3 regions of the Allobosea sp. LjRoot90 genome follow, and region 1 is predicted to be linked to each of the others. Evidence: predicted binding sites of a transcription regulator. Region 1 holds the regulator's gene; each other region holds the start of a gene.
What was found. The regulator PhoB, encoded in region 1, activates phosphate uptake and scavenging genes when phosphate is short. The targets are predictions, from matches to a motif close to TGTCATNNANCTGTCAT.
Positions count from the first base shown of each region.

Region 2: the regulator PhoB is predicted to act here: its motif matches at 4,132-4,148, upstream of ugpB (sn-glycerol-3-phosphate ABC transporter substrate-binding protein UgpB).
Region 3: the regulator PhoB is predicted to act here: its motif matches at 3,634-3,650, upstream of pehA (phosphoric/sulfuric ester hydrolase PehA).

Region 1 is NZ_CAXUTF020000006.1:159,941-167,250, reverse strand. Features, by position in the region: gene pstC (phosphate ABC transporter permease subunit PstC) at 1-565, shown strand, start outside; gene pstA (phosphate ABC transporter permease PstA) at 579-1,469, shown strand; gene pstB (phosphate ABC transporter ATP-binding protein PstB) at 1,492-2,298, shown strand; gene phoU (phosphate signaling complex protein PhoU) at 2,340-3,062, shown strand; gene phoB (phosphate regulon transcriptional regulator PhoB) at 3,091-3,789, shown strand; gene ACSQ3M_RS21440 (YnfA family protein) at 3,798-4,118, opposite strand; gene ACSQ3M_RS21435 (NUDIX hydrolase) at 4,118-4,558, opposite strand; gene ACSQ3M_RS21430 (GcrA family cell cycle regulator) at 4,645-5,196, opposite strand; gene ACSQ3M_RS21425 (aspartate aminotransferase family protein) at 5,742-6,962, shown strand; gene argF (ornithine carbamoyltransferase) at 6,965-7,310, shown strand, end outside.
Region 2 is NZ_CAXUTF020000016.1:918-8,227, forward strand. Features, by position in the region: gene ACSQ3M_RS28245 (sn-glycerol-3-phosphate import ATP-binding protein UgpC) at 1-187, opposite strand, end outside; gene ugpE (sn-glycerol-3-phosphate ABC transporter permease UgpE) at 195-1,043, opposite strand; gene ACSQ3M_RS28255 (creatininase family protein) at 1,043-1,801, opposite strand; gene ugpA (sn-glycerol-3-phosphate ABC transporter permease UgpA) at 1,801-2,682, opposite strand; gene ugpB (sn-glycerol-3-phosphate ABC transporter substrate-binding protein UgpB) at 2,742-4,058, opposite strand; gene ACSQ3M_RS28270 (fumarylacetoacetate hydrolase family protein) at 4,261-5,439, shown strand; gene ACSQ3M_RS28275 (carbohydrate kinase family protein) at 5,436-6,371, shown strand; gene ACSQ3M_RS28280 (proline racemase family protein) at 6,385-7,310, shown strand, end outside.
Region 3 is NZ_CAXUTF020000005.1:60,615-67,924, forward strand. Features, by position in the region: gene ACSQ3M_RS18830 (polysaccharide deacetylase family protein) at 5-892, shown strand; gene ACSQ3M_RS18835 (LysR family transcriptional regulator) at 870-1,802, opposite strand; gene ACSQ3M_RS18840 (DUF1989 domain-containing protein) at 1,781-2,428, opposite strand; gene ACSQ3M_RS18845 (LysR substrate-binding domain-containing protein) at 2,538-3,413, shown strand; gene pehA (phosphoric/sulfuric ester hydrolase PehA) at 3,690-5,294, shown strand; gene ACSQ3M_RS18855 (ABC transporter substrate-binding protein) at 5,261-6,901, shown strand; gene ACSQ3M_RS18860 (ABC transporter ATP-binding protein) at 6,972-7,310, shown strand, end outside.

The DNA.
Region 1 (7,310 bases):
CGGCATGTGGGGGCTGTTCGTCTTCGCGCCGCTCTTTGCCGCCTATGTCCAGATCCCGCTCTCGAACATCGTCGAGGGCATGCCGATCATCGGGACGGTCCTCTATTCGCGCTCGCCCTCGGGTCTGGGCATCCTGACCGCCGGGATCATCCTGGCATTCATGATCATCCCCTTCATCGCCTCGATCACCCGCGACATGCTCGACCAGATCCCCTCGGTGCTGCGCGAGAGCGCCTATGGCATCGGCGCGACGACCTGGGAGGTCGTGCGCCATGTGCTGGTGCCGCAGGCCGGCGTTTCGATCATCGGTGCGATCATGCTCGGCCTCGGCCGTGCGCTCGGCGAGACCATGGCGGTGACCTTCGTCGTCGGCAACGCCAACCGGCTCTCCGGCTCGATCATGGATCCGGGCTCGACCATCGCCTCGCGTATCGCCAACGAGTTCAACGAGGCGCTCGGCCTGCAGCTCAACTCGCTGATCGCGCTCGGCTGCATCCTGTTCTTCGTCACCTTCGTCGTCCTCGTCATCGCGCGCATCCTCGTCTCGCGCGTCAAGTCGTTCTGAGCGGGAGCGGATCATGAGCCTGACGACCCCCTCCACCGTCCGCCCGTTGCCCGAAGTCACCTGGGGCCGCGTCCGCCAGTCGCGCCGCACCGCCGACCGGCTGATGAAGGTCACGGCCACGACCTTCACCCTGCTCGCCATCTTCGTGCTGTTCTGGATCCTCGGCATGCTGGTCGTGAAGGGCCTTGGCGGGCTCTCCGCCGCGACCTTCACCCAGATCACGCCCGGGCCCGGCTCCGAGGGCGGCGGCCTCGCCAACGCCATCGTCGGCTCGGTCGTGCTGACCTTCCTCGGCATCGTCGTGGCGACGCCGATCGGCGTGCTCGCCGGCACCTACCTCGCCGAATATGGCAAGGGCTCGAAGCTCGCCGAGCTGATCCGCTTCATCAACGACATCCTGCTCTCGGCGCCCTCGATCCTGATCGGCCTGTTCGTCTACGTGATCATGGTCGAGCCGTTCCGCGGCTATTCCGGCTGGGCGGGCGGTGTCGCGCTCGGCATCATCGCGATCCCGGTGATCGTGCGCACCACCGAGGACATGCTGCGGCTCGTGCCCGGCCCGCTGCGCGAGGCCGGCTCGGCGCTCGGTGCTCCGCCCTCGGTCGTGATCACCTCGATCACCTGGCGGGCGGCGAAGTCCGGCATGGTCACCGGCATCCTGCTGGCGCTCGCCCGCATCGCCGGCGAGACCGCGCCGCTGATCTTCACCGCGCTCAACAACAATTTCTGGTTCTCGCCGAGCCTGCTCGGCGGCGTCTCCAACCTGCCGGTGACGATCTACCAGTTCGCCTCCGCCCCTTACGAGAACTGGCAGCAGCTCGCCTGGGCGGGGTCGCTGATCATCACCGTCTCAATCCTCATACTTTCCATCATCGCCCGGCGCATCGTGCGCGGCGGCAAGTAATCAGCGTCCGATCGGAAGGACCATGCAGATGCTTTCGACCCTGGAATTGAGCCCGCAGACGCTGGACGTCGACGCTCCCGTCCGCATCGCCGTCAAGAACCTGGATTTCTATTACGGTGAGCACAAGGCGCTGAAGAACGTCAATCTCGACTTCCGCGACCGGCACGTCACGGCGCTGATCGGCCCCTCCGGCTGCGGCAAGTCGACCCTGCTGCGCATCTTCAACCGGATCTACTCGCTCTATCCGGAGCAGAAGGCGACCGGCGAGATCCTGCTCGACGGCCGCAATGTCATCGCCAACGACATCGATGTGAACGAGCTGCGCTCGCGCATCGGCATGGTCTTCCAGAAGCCGACGCCGTTCCCGATGTCGATCTACGACAATGTCGCCTTCGGTATCCGCCTCTACGAGAAGCCGCCGAAGTCGGAGCTCGACGACCGCGTCGAGGGCGCGCTGCGCCGCGCCGCCCTCTGGGACGAGGTCAAGGACAAGCTGAAGAGCTCCGGCATGGGCCTCTCGGGCGGCCAGCAGCAGCGCCTCTGCATCGCGCGCACTATCGCGCAGAAGCCCGAGGTGATCCTGTTCGACGAGCCGACCTCGGCGCTCGACCCGATCTCGACCGGCAAGATCGAGGACCTGCTCGAGCAGCTCAAGGCCGACTTCACCATCGTCATCGTCACCCACAACATGCAGCAGGCGGCCCGCATCTCGCAGTACACCGCCTTCATGTATCTCGGTGAGGTGATCGAGTTCGACGCCACCAACAACATCTTCATGAACCCGCATAAGAAGCAGACGCAGGACTACGTCACCGGCCGTTTCGGCTGACGTCCGCAAGTCCGCTCGCCTCCGTCACAGGATACGCCCCGATGTCCGACCATATCGTCCGCTCCTACGACGCCGATCTCGAAGGGCTGCGCCGCAGCCTCGCCGAGATGGGCGGCATGTCCGAGCGCATGCTCGGCGACTCGACCGTGGCGCTGGTGCGCCGCGACACCGCGCTCGCCCAGAAGATCATCAGCGCCGACCAGCGCCTCGACAATCTCCAGCGCGATGTCGAGGAGAAGGCGGTGCTGACCATCGCCCGGCGCCAGCCGCTCGCCAACGACCTGCGCGAGCTGATCTCGGCGATCCGCATCGCCGCCGATATCGAGCGCGTCGGCGACCTCGCCAAGAACATCGCCAAGCGCGCCGTCGCCATCTCCGGCCAGTTCTCGCCGCCGCATCGGGCCGTCGTCGGTCTCGAGCATATGAGCCGCCTGGTCCAGGCCCAGCTCAAGGACGTGCTCGACGCCTATGCCGCCAGCAACGAGCAGAAGGCGATGGAGGTCTGGCGCCGCGACGACGAGATCGACGCGCTCTACACCTCGCTGTTCCGCGAACTCCTGACCTACATGATGGAGGACCCGCGCAACATCACCTTCTGCACGCACCTTCTGTTCTGTGCCAAGAATGTCGAGCGCATCGGCGACCACACCACCAACATCGCCGAGACCATCCATTATCTCGTCACCGGCCAGTCCATAGACGAGACCCGGCCGAAGCTCGACACCACCAACATCCTCGTCGACTTGCCAACGGCCAATGGCTGAACCGGCCCAGGATTGAACGGACGCTGACATGCCCGCACGCATCCTGATCGTCGAGGACGAGGAGCCGCTGACCCTGCTCCTGCGCTATAATCTCGAGGCCGAAGGCTTCGAGGTCGACAGCGTGGCGCGCGGCGACGATGCCGAGCTCCATCTGCGCGATCACACGCCGGACCTCGTCCTGCTCGACTGGATGCTGCCCGGCCTCTCCGGCATCGAGCTCTGCCGGCGCCTGCGCACGCGGCGCGATACCGAGCGCGTGCCGATCATCATGCTGACGGCGCGCGGCGAGGAGACTGAGCGCGTGCGCGGCCTCGCCACCGGCGCCGACGATTATGTCGTCAAGCCGTTCTCGTTGCCCGAGCTGATCGCCCGCATCCAGGCGCTGCTGCGCCGGGCCAAGCCCGGCCATGTCGCCGGCCTGCTCGCGGCCGGTGATCTCGAGCTCGACCGCACGACGCGGCGCGTCCGCAGGGCCGGCGCCGAGCTGCATCTCGGGCCGACCGAATTCCGCCTGCTCGAATTCCTGATGCAGGCGCCCGGCCGCGTCTATTCGCGCGCGCAACTGCTCGACGCGGTCTGGGGCCGCGACGTCTATATCGACGAGCGCACCGTCGACGTCCATGTCGGGCGCCTGCGCAAGGCGATCACCCCGGCCAATGCCAAGGATCCGCTGCGTACCGTGCGCGGCGCCGGCTACGCCTTCGACGAGACCTTTGCGCGCGCCTGACGCTTCCGTCAGCGCGGCGCTGCGACGATGACCGCTGCACCGGCGAGGCAGAGCGCCGCGCCGGCTAGATCGTAGCGATCCGGTGCGACCTTCTCGATGAGCGCCATCCAGGCCAGCGACGCGACGATATAAACACCGCCATAAGCGGCGAAGGCGCGCCCGGCCGCAGGGCTGTCGACCAGCGTCAGCAGCCAGGCGAAGGTTGCGAGCGCGACCAGACCCGGCAGCAGCCACCAAACTGGCTTGTCCAGTTTCAGCCAGGCCCAGAAGGCGAAGCAGCCGGCGATCTCGGCCAGCGCCGCTCCCGCATAGATCGCGAGCGTAGCCATTACGTGCCCGGCCCGAAGGCTGCGGCCAGCCGAGCGAAGGCTGGGCGATAGGCCTCAGACGCCAGCGGCGTCAGCAATTGGGCCTCGCCGAAAGTGAACCAGCCGATCTCGCTATGTTCGTCATTGCTGATCGCGGGTTCGCCGCCGGTCCATTCGGTCACAGTGAACAGATGCCACAGCGCGGGGGTGACGCCGTCCGTCTCCGTCGTCTCGATGGTCTCGAAATGGCGAAAGCTTGTCGGCGTGATGTCGATCTCCTCCTGAAGCTCGCGGACAAGCGCCGTCTCCGCCGCCTCGCCGGGCTCGAGGTGACCACCAATCGTATCCCAGCAGGATGGGCGGTTCCGGCGATGCGGCGACCTCAGCCCCAGCAGGAGCCGCCCCTCCCTGATCGGCAGGGCGCAGGCGTATTCGATCGGGCTAGGTCCGGGGATGTTCATGGATGCCTCGTGCATCGAACCTGGCCGTCGACGAAAAAAGCCGGCCCAGGGGCCGGCTTCTGTAACCGTTTAATCGGCGGCGGTCGTCAGGCGCGGATCACCTTGCGATCGCGGCGCCGATCGCCAGCCGGCTGGTAGGCGATGCGGGCGTGATAGGCGCAATAGGGCATTCCGGTCGTGCTGCGGCCGCCGCAGAAGCGGAATTCCGGGGTGGTCGGGTCGCCCATCGGCCAGCGGCACATATATTCGCGCAGTTCCATGATGGTGACCCGCTCGGAGAACGGCACGACCACGTCCTCGGACGGAGCCGGCTCGCGCGCGACCTGCGCTTCGGCTTCGATCTCCGGCGCGAACTGCGGGGCGAGCGCGGTATTGCCGCGGGTCAAGCCGGCGCCGCCAGCACTGTGATGGCCGGCCGGGTGGCTCGGCGGGCGGGCCACCGGCTTGCGCGGGCGCGGTGTCGCCGAGCCCGGGCTCTTGGCGCGGCCCGACAGGCCGAGGCGATGCACCTTGCCGATGACGGCATTGCGCGTGACGCTGCCGAGCTCCGCTGCGATCTGGCTCGCGCTCAGGCCGTCGTTCCAGAGCTTCTTCAGCAGTTCGACGCGTTCCTCGGTCCAGGCTCCGGCTTCGGTCATGGAGTTGCACCTGTCTTCGTCATGCCCCGCCGGCGCGCCGGCGAGGCATAGGGAAAGATCATGGCGGAATCCGATACCGGCAGCCTCCGTTGCTGAACGGAAGCCGTTACGCCCGGGACTGACGATACTGGAGACGCCGCACGAGATGTCGTATCTGACGAGAGGGACCATACAATATGGCCTGACTCGGCCACAAGAGTCGCCGAATCGTAATCCGGCTTTTCCCCAGCCAATCACCGCAGACGGCGAAACGGTGAGTCTATTCGGCAACGCTGCCGAGAGGTCAGCTGCGATTGACAGGGCAGGGACGGTTTTGCATAGTCGCTTCACGCAGCCGCCCCTATCGGGCGGCGCTTATGTTTTTGAGCGATCGGGACTTTCCATCGATGCGGCTTGACGCGCGACGAGACGGCGGGAACGGCCAGCGACGATAATGTCGCCGGCGGGTCGCATCATGCCGGCATCATGCCGAGAGCGCTCCGCATCTCCGTTCCCGACTTGAGGTTCCGCGTTTCCTCCCTGTTTCGCCGCAAGGATTTCGCTCCATGAGCACCGCTCCCGTTTCTGCCGCTTCCTCCGTTCTCCTGCCGACCTATGCCCGCGCCCCGATCGCTCTCGAGCGTGGCGAAGGCGCCTGGGCGATTGCCACCGACGGCCAGCGCTATCTCGATTTCGGCGCCGGCATCGCCGTCAACTCGCTCGGCCATGCCCATCCGCATCTGGTCGAGGCGCTGACCAGCCAGGCGCAGCGCATCTGGCACACCTCGAACCTCTACACGATGCCGGACGGCGAGAAGCTGGCGCGCCGGCTCTGCGAGGCGACCTTCGCCGAGCGCGTCTTCTTCACCAATTCGGGCGCCGAGGCGAACGAGTGCGCGATCAAGATGGCGCGCAAGTACCATGCTGCGAAGGGCAACCCCGAGCGCTACCGGATCGTCACCTTCGAGGGCGCCTTCCATGGCCGCACGCTCGCGACCATCGCCGCCGGCGGCCAGCAGAAATACATCGACGGTTTCGGCCCCAAGGTCGACGGCTTCGACCAGGTGCCCTTCGACGACGAGAAGGCGCTGAAGGCGGCGATTACGCTGGAGACGGCAGCCTTGATGATCGAGCCGATCCAGGGCGAGGGTGGCCTGCGCTCGGTGCCGATGCGTGTCCTCAAGCAGCTGCGCGAGCTTTGCGACGAGCACGGCCTGATGCTGATCTTCGACGAGATCCAGACAGGTGTCGGCCGCACCGGCAAGTTCTTCGCTTATGAGCATTACGGTGTCGCCCCTGACATCATGTCGATCGCCAAGGGCATCGGCGGCGGCTTCCCGATGGGCGCCTGCCTCGCGACTGAAGAGGCGGCTTCCGGCATGACGCTCGGCACGCACGGCACCACCTTCGGCGGCAACCCGCTCGCCATGGCGGTCGGCAATGCCGTGCTCGACGTCATCCTGGCGCCGGGCTTCCTCGATCAGGTCCAGAAGACGGCGCTGCGCCTGCGCCAGTCGCTGGCCCAGCTCAAGGATCACCACCCGGACGTGATCGAGGAGATCCGCGGCGAGGGTCTGATGCTCGGCCTCAAGCTCAGGACGCCGAACACCGATTTCGTCGCCCAGGCGCGGGCCGCCGGCCTGCTCGTGGTCGCGGCCGGCGACAATGTCGTGCGCCTGCTGCCGCCGCTGATCATCGGCGAGAGCGAGGTAGCCGAGGCGGTGGCGCGGCTCGACAAGGCGGCGGGCGCGGTCGAGGCCGAGCTCGCCCGGCCGGCGGCGGAATGAGCATGGGGACTCCAGTGCGTCATTTTCTCGATCTCTCGGATTTTTCCGCCGGGGAGCTCCGCGCCATCCTCAAGGCCGGTGAGGAGATCAAGACCCGTCGGCGTACGCCCGACGCGGCCGGCGACCGTCTGCTCGAGGGCAAGGTCATCGCCATGATCTTCGAGCAGCCTTCGCTCCGGACCCGCGTCTCCTTCGATGTCGGTATCCGTGAGCTCGGAGGCTCGCCGATGATGGTGACCGGCCAGGAGATCGAGCTCGGCGAGCGCGAGACCATCGCCGATACGGCGCGCGTGCTCTCACGCTATGTCGATGCGATCATGATCCGCATGCTCGACCATGACGCCGTGG
Region 2 (7,310 bases), on a different contig from region 1:
TCGCGACCTCGCCTTCCGAGATCGTCTCGAGCCCGGCGACCATGCGCAGAAGGGTCGACTTGCCGCAGCCGGACGGACCGACGAGGACGCAGAAGCCACCATCGGGGATGTCGAAGGAGACGCCCTTCACCGCCTCGACGCCGCCGGCATAGATCTTCTTGACGTTGTTGAGCGTGACCTGAGCCATAAGCGGGCTACTTCTCTGTCTCGACGAGGCCCTTCACGAAGAGCCTCTGCATGGCGATGACGACGAGGACCGGTGGCAGCATGGCGAGCATGGCGGTCGCCATGGCCATCTGCCATTCGGTCAGGGCGTCGGAGGTGGTGATCATCTTGCGGATGCCGATGACGATGGTCTGCATCGAGTCCTTGGTCGTGATCAGCAGCGGCCAGAGATACTGGTTCCAGCCATAGATGAACTGGATGACGAACAGCGCCGCGATCGTCGTCAGCGACAGCGGCAGCACCGTATCCTTGAAGAACTTGAACGGGCCGGCGCCATCGATCTTCGACGCCTCCAGCAGCTCGTCCGGAATGGTCATGAAGAACTGCCGGAACAGCAGCGTGCCGGTGGCCGAGGCGATCAGCGGCACGGCCAGGCCCTGATAGCTGTCGAGCATGCCGAGATCGGAGACGACCTTGAAGGTCGGGAAGATGCGGACCTCGACCGGGAGCATCAGCGTGACGAAGATGATCCAGAACGCCGCCATCCGGAACGGGAAGCGGTAATAGACGATGGCGTAGGCCGAGAGCACCGAGATGAAGATCTTCCCGAGCGCGATCGTCATCGCCATCACGAAGGAGTTGAACATCATGCTCGCCACCGGCTCACGGGTCGAGCCGGAGGTGCCGACGAAGAGGATGCGGTAGTAGTTCTCGAAGAAGTGCGGGCCGGGATAGAGCGGCAACTGCCCGTTGATGATGGTGGCGTTGTCCCAGGTCGAGGCGACGAAGGTCAGCCAGACCGGAAAGGCGCAGATGAACACGCCGATCGTCAGGATCACATAGGCGATCGCATCGCCAAGACGGCGGTCTTCGACCATCAGCCCTGTCCTCCGCGGTCACTCAAAAGTTTTGCAAGTGCATTCGCCGCCGCGTCGAGGAAGGCGGTGCCCTTCTCCGGCGTCGCCTTGCGGGCATCGCCGATCACGCCGGTCTCGGTCATCTGGCGAAAAGGCTGGTAGCGGCCGACGGTCGGGCGAGTCAGCGCGGTCAGGTCGGCGTCCAGCATGCCGAACGCCTCGGCGAGCCGCTCGTGCCTGATCGTCTCCGGCGCCAGCACCATCATGATCGAGGTCTCGACCTCGCAGGCATGCAGCACGCTGACCTGATCGTCCATGAAGGGCGCCATCGCCTCCTGCGCCAGCAGGAAATAGGTGGTGGCGCGGATCGAGAGCGAGGTCTCGCGGGCAAAGTCCGGCAGGAACGCGGCAAGCGCAGCAATGTTGCCGCCATGGCCGTTGACGATGACGACGCGATGGAAGCCGTGGCGCTCGATGCTCTTCAGCAAAGCGAGGAGGACGGCACGATAGGTCGGGATGTCGAAGGTGAAGGTGCCGCCGAAGGCCATGTGGTGCTCGGCCATGCCGCACCATAAGGTCGGCGCGACGACGACGTCGACGTCATCAGCGCGCTCGGCCGCAAGCTTGCAGACGCTGCCGCACAGGATGGTGTCGACGCCGACAGGCAGATGCGGACCGTGCTGCTCCATCGAGGCGACCGGCAGCACGACAACGGCATCCTTCGCCGCCTTCTCGCGCAATTCCTCGGCGGTGAGCTCCTGCCAAAGTACGGAGCCCATCAGTAGTTCACCTTGCGCTCGATGAAGCGGAACTGGAAGGCGGTCATGCCGATGACCATGATCAGCAGGATCACCGATTGCGCTGCCGATCCACCGAGATTGGTGCCACCCTTGCCGTCGGAATAGACCTTGTAGACCAGCGTCTCGGTTGCGCCCGAAGGGCCGCCGCCGCTGATGGTGTCGATGATGCCGAAGGTGTCGAAGAAGACGTAGACGAGGTTGACGACGAGCAGGAAGAAGGTGGTCGGCGAGAGCAGCGGGAAGACGATGGTCCAGAAGCGCCGCATCGGGCGGGCGCCGTCGATCACCGCCGCCTCGATCACGCTCTTCGGGATCGACTGCAGGCCGGCGAGGAAGAACAGGAAATTGTAGGAGATCTGCTTCCAGGTCGCGGCCAGGATGACCAGCGTCATCGCGTCATTGCCGTTGAGGCGCGGGTTCCAGGCAACACCGAGCGATTGCAGCCCACGCGCCAGCATGCCGAGCGAGGGGTCGAACATGAAGATCCAGAGCACGCCGGCGATGGCAGGCGCGACGGCATAGGGCCAGATCAGCAAGGTCTTGTAGATCTCGACGCCACGAAGCTTCCGGTCGGCCATCACCGCGAAAAGCAGCGCCAGCGAGAGCGAGAGCAGCGCGACAAAGACCGAGAAGATGCCGGTGTTGATCAGCGCCTTGTAATATTCCGGCTTCGAGAACAGGTCGCGATAGTTCTCGAACCAGACGAACTCGGTCGAGATGCCGAAGGCGTCCTGCAGCAGGAAGCTCTGCCAGACGGCCTGGCTCGCCGGCCAGTAGAAGAAGACGACCGTGATCGCGAGCTGCGGCAGGAGCAGCAGCAGCGGGATCGTCAGCCCCTTGAAGTGAGCGTATTTCTGCATCGGCCAGCCCGGCGGGAAAGAATGGCCGGGACGAAACGTCCCGGCCCTCGATCGTCTCTTTACTTGGCAGTGCGCTCGAACTGGCGCAGCGCCTGGTTGCCGCGCTCATTGGCCGCGTCGAGCGCCGCCTTCGGCGTCTTCTGGCCGTTCAGGGCCGCCTCGATTTCCTCCGACCAGATGTCGCGGATCTGGACCAGGCCGCCGAAGCGCACGCCACGCGAGTTTTCGGTCGGCTCCTTATTGTTGAGCTCGAGCAGAGGGGTCTCGAGATAAGGGTTCTGCTTGTAGAAGCCCGAGGCCTTGACCTTCTCGTAAGCCGCTTTGGTGATCGGCAGATAGCCCGACTCGGTGTGCAGCTTCACCTGCCGGTCGACATCCGAGAGGAAGGTGAAGAACTTGGCGACGCCCTTGTACTCGTCGGCCTTCTTGCCGCCCATGACCCAGAGCGAGGCGCCGCCGATGATCGAGTTCTGCGGCGCGCCGGCGACATCCGGATAATACGGCATCGGCGCGTTCGACCAGTCGAACTTGGCGTTGGCCTTGACGTTGCCGAAGAAGGCCGAGGAGGTCAGGAAGAGCGGGCATTCGCCCGAGGTGAAGCGGCCTTCGCCGGTGTTGGTGCGGCCGGAATAGGAGAACACGCCTTCCTTCTGCAGGTTGGCGAGGTTGGTCAGGTGCTTGACGAAGAGATCGCCGTTGATGCGGAACTCGGTGTCGAAGCCGTCGAAGCCGTTGGCCTTGGTGCCGACCGGTACGTTATGCCAGGCGCCGAGCTGCTCGATATTGGCCCAGGTCGTCCAGGCGGTGGAGATGCCGCACTTGTCCCAGCCGGCGGCTTTCAGCTTCTTGGCGGCTTCGAACGCTTCCGGCCAGGTCTTCGGCGGAGCTTCCGGCAGGCCGGCCTTCTTCAGCGCGTCCTTGTTGTACCACATCACCATCGAGGACGAGTTGAACGGGAAGGAGAGCATCTCGCCCTTCGTCGTCGAATAGTAGCCGGTGATCGCCGGCAGATAGCTCTTCGGATCGAAGGTCTCGCCGGCGTCTTTCATCACGTCGGCGACCGGCTTGATCGCACCCTTAGCCGACATCATCGTCGCGGTGCCGACTTCGAAGACCTGCATGATGTGCGGCGCATTGCCGGCACGGAAGGCGGCGATGCCGGCGTTCAGCGTGTCGGGGTAGGAGCCCTTATAGGCGACGACGACCTTGTAGTCCTTCTGCGAGGCGTTGAACTCCTCGGCCAGCTTGACGACGACGTCGTTGTTGGCGCCGGTCATGGCGTGCCACCACTGGATTTCGGTCTGCGCCAGAGCCGGCGAAGCGGCGGCCAGCGCGAACGCGCCGACGGCGGTCAGGGTCTTCAATTTGAAGGTCATGATCAGCTCCCTCTAAGCCCCCGGTATGCGCGGGCGTTCTTGTCGTTGGTGCGCAAGCTAGCATGAAGCCGGGGCGACAGTTCAATGACAAAACGATGACATTTCCGCCCCGCTGTGGACGCGCATCGGCGCACTTGCGATTTCCGGCGGAAGCGGCTGTTCTCCTCAACCTTCCTGCACACTGCACACAGCCGGATCAGCCATGCCCTCGCTCTCGCTCACGCCCGCCAACACCCTGCCGGCCGACGCCGCCCGCGCCGCGCTGGCCGGCCGCGTCTGGCGGCCGGAGCTCGCCGGGCCCTCGGTGGTCAAGCTGAGAGGCGACGAGGTCATCGACGTCACCGCGACCTTCCCGACCATGCGCGATCTCTGCGAGACCGCCGATCCGGCAACCGCGCTGCGCGCTGCGAATGGCGAGAGCCTGGGCTCGCTCGCCGATCTCCTCGCCAACAGCCCGGTGACCGCCCGCAATGACGGCAGGCCCTGGCTGCTCGCCCCGGTCGACCTGCAGGCGGTCAAGGCCGCCGGCGTCACCTTCGCCGTCTCGATGCTGGAACGCGTCATCGAGGAGAAGGCGCGCGGCAACCCGGCTGCTGCTGCAACGATCCGCGTCGAGATCGGCAAGCTCATCGGCGACGACCTCTCCAAGCTGAAGCCCGGCTCGCCCGAGGCGATGAAGCTGAAGGAGGTGCTGATCGCCCAGAACAGCTGGAGCCAGTATCTCGAGGTCGGCATCGGTCCCGACGCCGAGATCTTCACCAAGGCCCCGCCGATGTCGGCGGTCGGCACCGGCGCCGATGCCGGGCTGCATCCGGCCTCGAGCTGGAACAATCCCGAGCCCGAGATCGTGCTCGTCGTCGCCTCGGATGGGCGGATCGTCGGCGCCAGCCTCGGCAACGACGTCAATCTGCGCGATGTCGAGGGCCGCTCGGCCCTGCTGCTCGGCAAGGCTAAGGACAATAATGCAGCCGCCGCGATCGGCCCGTTCATCCGCTTCTTCGACGGCGATTTCTCGCTCGACCATGTCCGCAAGACGACGGTGAGCCTCACCGTCGAGGGCGAGGACGGCTTCACGCTCGAAGGCTCGTCCTCGATCGCCAAGATCAGCCGCGACCCGGCCGATCTCGCCGCACAGATGATCGGCCCGCACCACCAGTACCCGGACGGGGCGGTGCTCTATCTCGGCACCATGTTCGCGCCGATCAAGGATCGCGACGCGCCGGGCGGCGGCTTCACCCACAAATACGGCGACGTCGTCACCATCTCCGCACCCGAGCTCGGCGCCCTGGTCAACCGGATGCGCCGCACCGACGAATGCGAGCCCTGGCGTTTCGGCGCCTCGCATCTGATGCGCAACCTCGCCAAGCGCGGGCTGCTGTGACGGGCAAGGGCGTCCTCGTCTATGGCGAGGCGCTCGTCGACATCGTGCCGGGCAGTGCCGGGCACAAGCGCGAGGCCGTGCTCGGCGGCTCGGGCTTCAACACGGCGCTGGCGCTCGCCCGCTGCGGCGCACCGGTGACCTTTAATGTAAACCTCTCGCGGGACACGCTCGGCCAGCTTTTCCTCCGACGCCTGACGGAGGAGGGCATCGACCGGCGCTTCGTCGGCGTCTGCGACGCGCCGACGCCCTCCGCCACTGTCACATCGATTGATGCCGAAGGTGCCGCGACCTACCGTTTCTCACTGCACGGCACAGCCTTCGATGCCGCGCCGCCCGTGCCGGCAGATCTCAACGGTTTCGCGCATCTGCACGTCACCTCCTTCGGCGCGACGATCGGCGCGTCGGGCGCGGCAGCGCTGGCGTTGATGCGCCGAGCGCGAGAGGCCGGGCTCAGCGTCAGCTATGATCTCAACATCAGGCCGGCCGTGCTGCCGGCGCTCGCGAAGGCGCGTCGCGCCATCGAGGAGCGGGCCGTCCTGTGCGATCTCCTGAAATGCAGCAGCGATGATGCGCGAGCAGTTCACGGCCCCGAGTTCGGCTACACCTTTGCGCGCTGGTTTGCCCAGGGAGGCCGACTGCTGTTGGTCACCGATGGCGAGAAGGGTGGCTACCTCCTGCCCTTCCGCCGTGAGCCGATGCCGTTCCCTGCGCTCGCGCAGGAGGTCGTCGATACGATCGGCGCCGGTGACAGTTTCATGGGCGCCTTTCTCGCTTCGCTCTGGCGGAATGGTGGTCTAGGTCCGGTGCTGCACGACCTGCCGGACGAACTCTGTGCTGCTGCTCTTGGCTTCGCCGCCGTGGTCGCGGCCGAAACCTGCGCCGAACGGGGTTACAACCCGCCGCGGCTCGACCCGCCTTCGGCCCACGACTGACGGACGAGGAACCATGCGCCTCAGCTATATCGATTATCACACCTGCGGCGAGCCGGTGCGCATCGTCACCGGCGGCTACCCGTCACTCGAAGGCGCAACGATCCTCGACAAGCGTCGGCAGGCCCGCGAGCAGCACGACAACTTGCGTCGCGCGATGATGCTGGAGCCGCGCGGCCATGACGGCATGTACGGCGTCATCCCGGTGACGGCGAGCCACCCCGAAGCGGCCTTCGGCGTGCTGTTCACGCACAACGAGGGCTATTCGACCATGTGCGGCCACGCGACGATCGCGCTCGGCCGCTATGCGATCGAGCATGGCCTGGTAAAGGCGACCGAGCCGGTGACCCGCTTTGCCATCGAGGCTCCCTGCGGGCTGCTGCGCCTTGCCTGCGAGATCGAGGATGGCAAGGTCGGCGCGGTCAGTTTCGAGAGCGTGCCGGCCTTCGCCCTGGCGCGCGATCTCGTGGTCCCGGTGCCGGGCTATGGCGACGTCACCACCGACATCGCCTATGGCGGCGCCTATTACTGCATCCTGCCGGCCTCCCGCTTCGGGCTCGACCTGATGCAGACTCCGGTCGAGGAAATCGTCGCGGCGGCCGGTGCGCTGACCGACCAGGTCCGGGCGACGATCGCGATCACGCACCCGACCGAACCCGATCTCGGTTTTCTCTATGGCACGATCGTCACCGACGAGGCCGGACCGGCGGAAGACAGCTTCAACCTCTGCGTCTTCGCCGAGCGCCAGATCGACCGTTCGCCGACCGGTTCGGGCGTCACCGCCCGGATGGCGCTCGACCATGCCAAGGGGCTGATCCCCGCCGGCCAGAGTCGCAGGATCCGCAGCATCACCGGCGGCACCTTCACCGGCCGGGTCGTCGGTCCGGTCGATTTTCCGGCCGCCGGCGCCGTGACGGTCAAGGTCGGCGGACGTGGTCACCT
Region 3 (7,310 bases), on a different contig from region 1:
CGCCTTGATCCAGAATCCGATCCCCTGGCCGAACGGCGCGCGCTGCGCCTGCGCCATCACCTTCGACGTCGATGCCGACAGCCTGATCCATATCGCCAGGCCGAAGGACAGCTGGAACCGGCTCTACCCGATTACCATGGGGCGCTACGGCCCGACCGTCGGCGTGCCGCGCATCCTCGAGACCTATCGCCGGCTGGGATTGAAGCAGTCCTTCTTCATTCCGGGCTGGACGATGGAACGCTACCCCGAGGCCGTCGAGGCGATCCTGAAGGGCGGTCACGAGATCGGCCATCACGGCTATCTGCACGAGGACCCGACCGAGATCTCACCGGAGGCCGAGCGCCGCGCCTTCGAGAAGGCCCTGGCCGTCCACCAGCGGATGACGGGCGGCAAGCCGCGCGGTTATCGCGCACCCGTCTACAATGCGACGCAAGCGACCATCGACCTGCTGATCGAGCACGGCTTCTCCTATGATTCCTCGCTGATGGCCGACGACATCCCCTATCGGATGCGCTCGGGCGGCAAGTATCTCTACGAGGTGCCGCCGCATTGGGGCTCTGACGACTGGCCGCCCTTCGCCCATTATGCCGAGATCGGCTATATGATGCCGGTCCAGCCACCGGAGCAGGGTCTTGCCGCCTCCTTCGCCGAATTCGAAGCGCAGTACGAGGCCGGCGGCTTCTGGATGGGGATCTGGCACCCGTTCCTGACCGGGCGGCTGGCGCGCTGGGCCGTGGTCGAGCGCTGGCTCGAACAGGTGCTGGCGACACGCAAGGTCTGGTTCGCGCCGCTGGAAGAGATCGTCGCTTATGTCGAGCAGCTGGTCGCTGCCGGCGAATATCAGGTTCGGACCGAGGAACTGCCCTATTTCACGCAGCCTGTGGCAGGGTGAGCTCGGGCGCCTCGCGCCGGCGGAAGGCGGCCGCCTCGGCGCGCAGCCAATCGCGGAACAGCACCGTCGAGCGCTTGCGCGGCGTCGCGCCCTCGACCAGGCGGAAGGCGAAACCGGGCAGGCTGCCGCCGTCGAGGCGCACCAGGCTGCCGTCGCGCAGCGCGTCATCGATGAGGACATCGCTGCACAGGAGCGGACCGAGCCCGCGGTCTGCTGCGTGCAGCGCCAGCGTCTCCTCGCTGAACCAGGACTGGCGAAAGTCCGGCGCCGTTCCCGGCAGCGCCTGCGCCAGCCAGGCTGGCCAATCAGGCGCTTCGAGCGAGCGGTTCTTCCAGCGATAGCCGATCAGCGGGCGGCCCAGCATGTCGGCGATGCCGGGGTTGTGGCCGGCCGGACAGAGGCTGCCGGACGCGACGGCGATGTAGCTGTCCTCCAGCAGAACGTTCTGACGCTGGTCGGCCGGCACGGCGCCGTAGCGGATGGCAAGGTCGATGCCCTCGGCGCGCAGGTCCATGACCTCTTCGGAGGCGTCGATGTGGACCATGATCGCCGGGTGGGCGGCGTGGAATGCGCGCAGCCGTGGCATCAGCCAGCGCTCGGCAAAGGCTCGCGTGGTCGAGACGGTGACGGCGTCGGCCGAGCGCGAATCGTCGAGCAGGGCGAAGGCGTCGGCGAGCCGGTCGAAGCCGTCGCGCAGCATCGGAAACAGCGTCTCGCCCGAAGCGGTCAGCGCGAGCGCCCGCGCCTGGCGTTCGAACAGCTTGAGGCCGAGCACGGCTTCCAGATGACGAACCTGGTGGCTGACCGCCGTCACCGTGACGCAGAGCTCGTTGGCGGCCTGGGTGAAGCTGAGATGGCGTGCGGTCGCCTCGAAGGCGCGCACGGCGTTCAGTGAAGGCAGTTTGCGCATGGCCAGCCCCTTCGGGCGATCTGATAGTGTGCGTCGGTCGGATGCATGGCGTTGACCGGGACCATATCCTGCGGGCAGGCCGAGAAGACGACGATCAGGTCCATTTCGGCCCGCAGGGCGATGTGCTGGCCCGGCTCGCTGACCGGTGCCTCGAAGGCGAGGCTGCCATCGGCACGTACCGGCACGTTCATGAACAGGTTGAGCGGGCTCGGCGTCAGCGGCACCGCTATGCCGAGCGTCGCGAGCGCGGCCTTGAGGTTGTCGGTGCAGCTGTCGTGATGGCCGTGAGCGCCGAGCTGGCGATAGCGGTGCTCGTCGCAGGCGGCGATCAGCATGTCGTGGATGCCGGGGGTGGTGTCTTCGACCACGGTCAGCATCGGATTGCGTCGGTTGCTGACCAGCATGTCGCCAATCGCCGGCATCAGCTTCAGGATCGCGGCCCGGCTGTGCTCCATCGACAGATGCTCGTCGACATCGGCGGCATTGAAGGCCCAGGTGTCGACCACCTGCTTGCCATGGGTATTGACGATACGAACGCTCTGGCCGCGCTTGACCCTTGCGGCGACGCCGCTGCGGGCCGGGATCAGTTCGAGCGCCGGCTGGAGCGCTCCGACCTGCTTGTTCATGGCGATCTCCTCACTGGCTCATGCGCTATGCCGGCAAGGAAACGTCAGCTTGTTATGCAAATCCAATAATTTGATTTGGCCTCGTTATTATAAAAACATATGAAGTGATATGCGCCTGCGCCAGCTCGAATGCTTCCGCGCCCTGATGATCCACGGCACGATGACGCGTGTCGCCGAACTGCTCGGCATTTCGCAGCCCGGCGTCAGCACGATGATCGCGGCGCTGGAGCATGATTTCGGCGTGGCGCTGTTCGTACGGCGCGGCACGCGGCTGCAGCCGACGCCGGAGGCGCATCTGATCTATGCCGAAGCGAGCCGGGCGCTCGAGGCGGTCGAGAACACGATGCGGGTCGCGGGCGAGATCCGTGCCGGCCGGCGCGGGCACCTCGCCATCGCCGCCTATCCGAGCATCTCGATCGCCCTGCTGCCGCGGTTGCTCTCCGTCTTCGCCGCCGAGCGGCCCGACCTCCAGATGAAGATCATCACGCGGAATTCCCAGAGCGTGAAGGAGTTGATGTCGACGCGGACCTTCGACTTCGCAATCGCCGAATTGCCGCTCGACTACCCAACCGCGCAGATGGAGGTCTTCAGCTATCAGTGCCAGTGCATGCTGCCGATCGGCCATCCCCTGGCCGATCGCGACGAGATCACCCCGGCTGATCTCGACGGCGTGCCCTTCGTCACCCTGTTCCGCGGCGACCCGGTCTATCAGAAGCTCGCTGCCGCCTTCTCGGAATATGGTGCGCGCTGGAACGTGGTCGCCGAGACGGAGTTCTTCTCCTCAGCCTGTGAGCTCGTCGCCGCCGGCGTCGGCGTCGGGATCGTCGACCCGGTCGTCAGCGCGCCTTTCACGGCCGACGTGGTTCGCCGGCCGTTCCGGCCGGCAATCTCCTACGAGATCGCCATCCTGCACCCGCTGCACGAGGAGCTGTCGCAGCTCGCGCACGAGTTCATGGTGTCGCTGCGCCAGGCACTGACGACCTGACCTCGACGAAACGGCCAGCGGTGCCGAGTTTCTCTCGGATGGATTTATTGCCAGGGCGCGTTCTGATCTGCGAGCCCGCCAAACTCACGAGCCTGCGGACGTCGCTCACCCCCGTTACGCCGATCGAGCCGATTGCGTCGGCAACGGGGGATCGCCTTCAGGTAGAAACTCCCCCTATTTGACCTGCCCAGATTTCCCGAAGCGGCTCTCCTGTCGCCCAGGTCATCCAGGCGTCATCCGCGGCGGATAGCTCGGCCCGACTTCAAGAGGCCAAGCATGACTCGCAAAAACGTTCTTCTGATCGTCGTCGACCAGTGGCGCGCCGATTTCGTACCGCACCTGCTGCGGGCCCGCGGCCAGGAGCCTTTCCTCAAGACCCCGAACCTCGACAGGCTCTGCGCGGAAGGGGTGACCTTCGCCAACCATGTCACCGCCTGCGTGCCCTGTGGCCCGGCCCGCGCCAGCCTGCTGACCGGCCTTTATCTGATGAACCACCGTGCCGTTCAGAACACTGTCCCGCTCGACCAGCGGCATTTCAACCTCGGCAAAGCGCTGCGCGCCATCGGCTACGACCCGGCGCTGATCGGCTACACCACGACGACGCCGGATCCGCGCTCGACCGCGAAGCAGGACCCGCGCTTCCTCGTGCTCGGCGACCTGATGGACGGTTTCCGTTCGGTCGGCGCCTTCGAGCCGAACATGGACGGCTATTTCGGCTGGGTCGCCCAGAACGGCTTCGAGCTGCCGCCCAACCGCGAGGACATCTGGCTGCCCGAGGGCGAGGATGCCGTGCCCGGCGCCACCGAGCGGCCGGCGCGCATCCCCAAGGAACTGTCCGACTCGTCCTTCTTCACCGAGCGCGCGCTGACCTATCTCAAGGGCCGCGCCGGCAAGCCGTTCTTCCTGCATCTCGGCTATTACCGGCCCCATCCCCCCTTCGTCGCGCCGGCGCCCTATCACGAGATGTATCGGGCGCAGGACATGCCGGCGCCGATCCGGGCTGAATCGCCCGAGATCGAGGGCGCCCAGCATCCGCTGGTCAAATATTATGTCGACGCGATCAAGCGCGGCTCGTTCTTCCACGGCGCGGAAGGTTCTGGCGCGACGCTCGACGAGGCGGAGATCCGCCAGATGCGCGCGACCTATTGCGGGCTGATCAGCGAGATCGACGACTGCCTCGGCGAGGTCTTCGCCTATCTCGACGAGACCGGGCAGTGGGACGATACGCTGGTTGTCTTCACCAGCGACCATGGTGAGCAGCTCGGCGACCATCATTTGCTCGGCAAGATCGGCTTCCACGACGAGAGCTTCCGCATTCCGCTCGTCGTCAAGGACCCGCAAGGCGCCGCGGGCCGGCGCGGCGCGATCGAGGAGGCCTTCACCGAGAGCGTCGACGTGATGCCGACGATCCTCGATTGGCTCGGCGGCGAAGCGCCGCGCGCCTGCGACGGGCACTCGGTGATGCCGTTCACGCAAGGGATTCATCCGGCGGACTGGCGCACCGAGCTGCACTACGAATACGATTTCCGCGACGTGCATTATTCCGAGCCGGAGAAAGTGCTCGGGCTCGGCATGGATGAATCCAGCCTCTGCGTCGTGCAGGACGAAAACTACAAGTACGTCCATTTCGCCGCATTGCCGGCGCTGTTCTTCGACCTGCGCAGCGACCCCAACCAGTTCGTCAACCTGGCGGACGATCCGGCTTATGCGGCGCTCGTGCGCGACTACGCCCAGAAGGCGCTGTCCTGGCGGCTGACCCATGCCGACCGGACACTGACGCATTTCCGCTCCAGCCCGCGCGGGCTGGAGGAGCGCAATCCCAATGCAACCGAAACAGGAGACCAGTCATGGTCGGCTCCCTCACTCGCCGCAGCGCAATAGCGCTCGGCGGTTCCGCCCTCATCCTGCCCTCGCGCTTCGCGATCGCGCAGGCCGACAACCGGCCCTCGATCACCATCGCGGTTCAGAAGATCTCGAACACGAACCTGCTCGACGTGCTGCGCGAACAGTCCAATGTCGGCGAGCGCATCTTCTTTTCTTCGATCTGGGAGGGCCTGATCGGCAAGAACTGGACCGGCAGTTTCGAGCCGGTGCCCGGCCTCGCGACCGAATGGAAGCGCATCGACGACAAAACCGTCGAGCTCAAGCTGCGCCGGGGCGTGAAGTTCCACAATGGCGATGAGCTGACCGCCGAGGACATCGTTTTTTCCTTCGGTAAGGAGCGCATGTTCGGCGACACCAAGCCGAGCGCCGGCAAGACGATCTCGGCCGATTTCACCGTCGGCGGCGGTCGTGCCTCAAAGGAACTGCCTGCGGAAGTTCCGGCCGTGGCGCGCCGCGCCTGGCCGGCCCTGCTCGGTATCGAAGTCGTCGATAAATACACCGTGCGTTTCGTCAATGGCACGCCCGACGTCACGCTGGAAGGCCGCATCTCGCGTTTCGGTAGCGAGATCATGAACCGTCGCGCCTTCGAGGAAGCCAAGACCTATAGCGACTGGGCCTCGAAGCCCGTCACGACCGGTCCCTATCGCGTCGCTGAATACCGCGCAGACGTGTCGCTGCTGCTCGAAGCCCATGACGAGTATTGGGGCGGCCGTCCGCCGCTGAAGTCGATCCGCTTCGTCGAAGTGCCGGAGACGGCCTCGCGCATCAACGGGTTGCTGTCGGGGCAGTATCAGTTCGCCTGCGACATCCCGCCGGACCAGATCGCCCAGATCGAGAAGAACCCCGCCTTCGAGGTCCAGGGCGGCACGATCCTGAACCACCGCCTGACAGTGTTCGACAAGAACCACCCACAGCTCGCCAACCCGCTGGTGCGCCGCGCGATGACGCATTCGATCGATCGACAGGCCATCGTCGACTCGCTCTGGGCAGGCCGGACCTCGATCCCGAAGGGGCTGCAGTGGCCATATTACGGTGACATGTTCATCGCCGACTGGTCGGTACCGGCCTTCGACCTCAAGGTTGCCAAGGATCTCGTGAAGCAATCGGGCTACAAGGGCGACCCGATTCCCTACCGGCTGCTCAACAACTACTACACCAACCAGACCGCCACCGCGCAGATCCTGGTCGAGATGTGGAAGGAAGCCGGGCTGAACGTCGAGATCCAGGTCAAGGAAAACTGGCAGCAGATCCTCGAGCGGACCCCGACACGGGCGGTGCGCGACTGGTCGAATTCGGCGCCCTTCAACGATCCGGTTTCTTCCCTGGTCAGTCAGCACGGCCCCAACGGCCAGCAGCAGCAAGTCGGCGAATGGACCAATGATGAACTGAACAAGCTCTCCGTCGAGCTGGAAACCTCGACGGACCGGGCCCGCCGCAAGGCAGCCTTCCGCCGGATGCTGGAAATCGCCGAGCGCGAAGATCCGGCCTATACGGTGCTGCACCAGAACGCGACCTTCACGGCCAAGCCGAAAGCGCTCGCCTGGAAAGCCTCGCCCGCCTTCGCCATGGACTTCCGCGCCGAGAACTGGGGCGGACGCAGCTGACGCCGACATCATCGACGGCGCGACCTCACAGGTCGCGCCGTTTTCTTTTTGGATGTTCGAGGAGGTCGCCATGACCGGTCTCACCACCCGTGAGACGAGCCCGCTCGTCGCCATTCGCGACCTTGCGGTCTCGTTCGACGGCGTCAAGGTGCTGCACGGCATCGACCTCACCGTCCATCGCGGCGAGGCTGTCGGCCTCGTCGGCGAGTCCGGCTGCGGCAAGTCCGTGACCTGGCTCGCGGCCCTGGGCCTGTTGCCGAAGAAGGCGACGATCACCGGCAGCGTCATGCTCGATCGGCGCGAGCTGATCGGCGCGGCGCCGGCCATGCTCGACAGCGTGCGTGGCGGGAAAATCGCCATGATCTTTCAGGACCCGGCCAGCGCTCTGAACCCGGTGATCAAGCTCGGC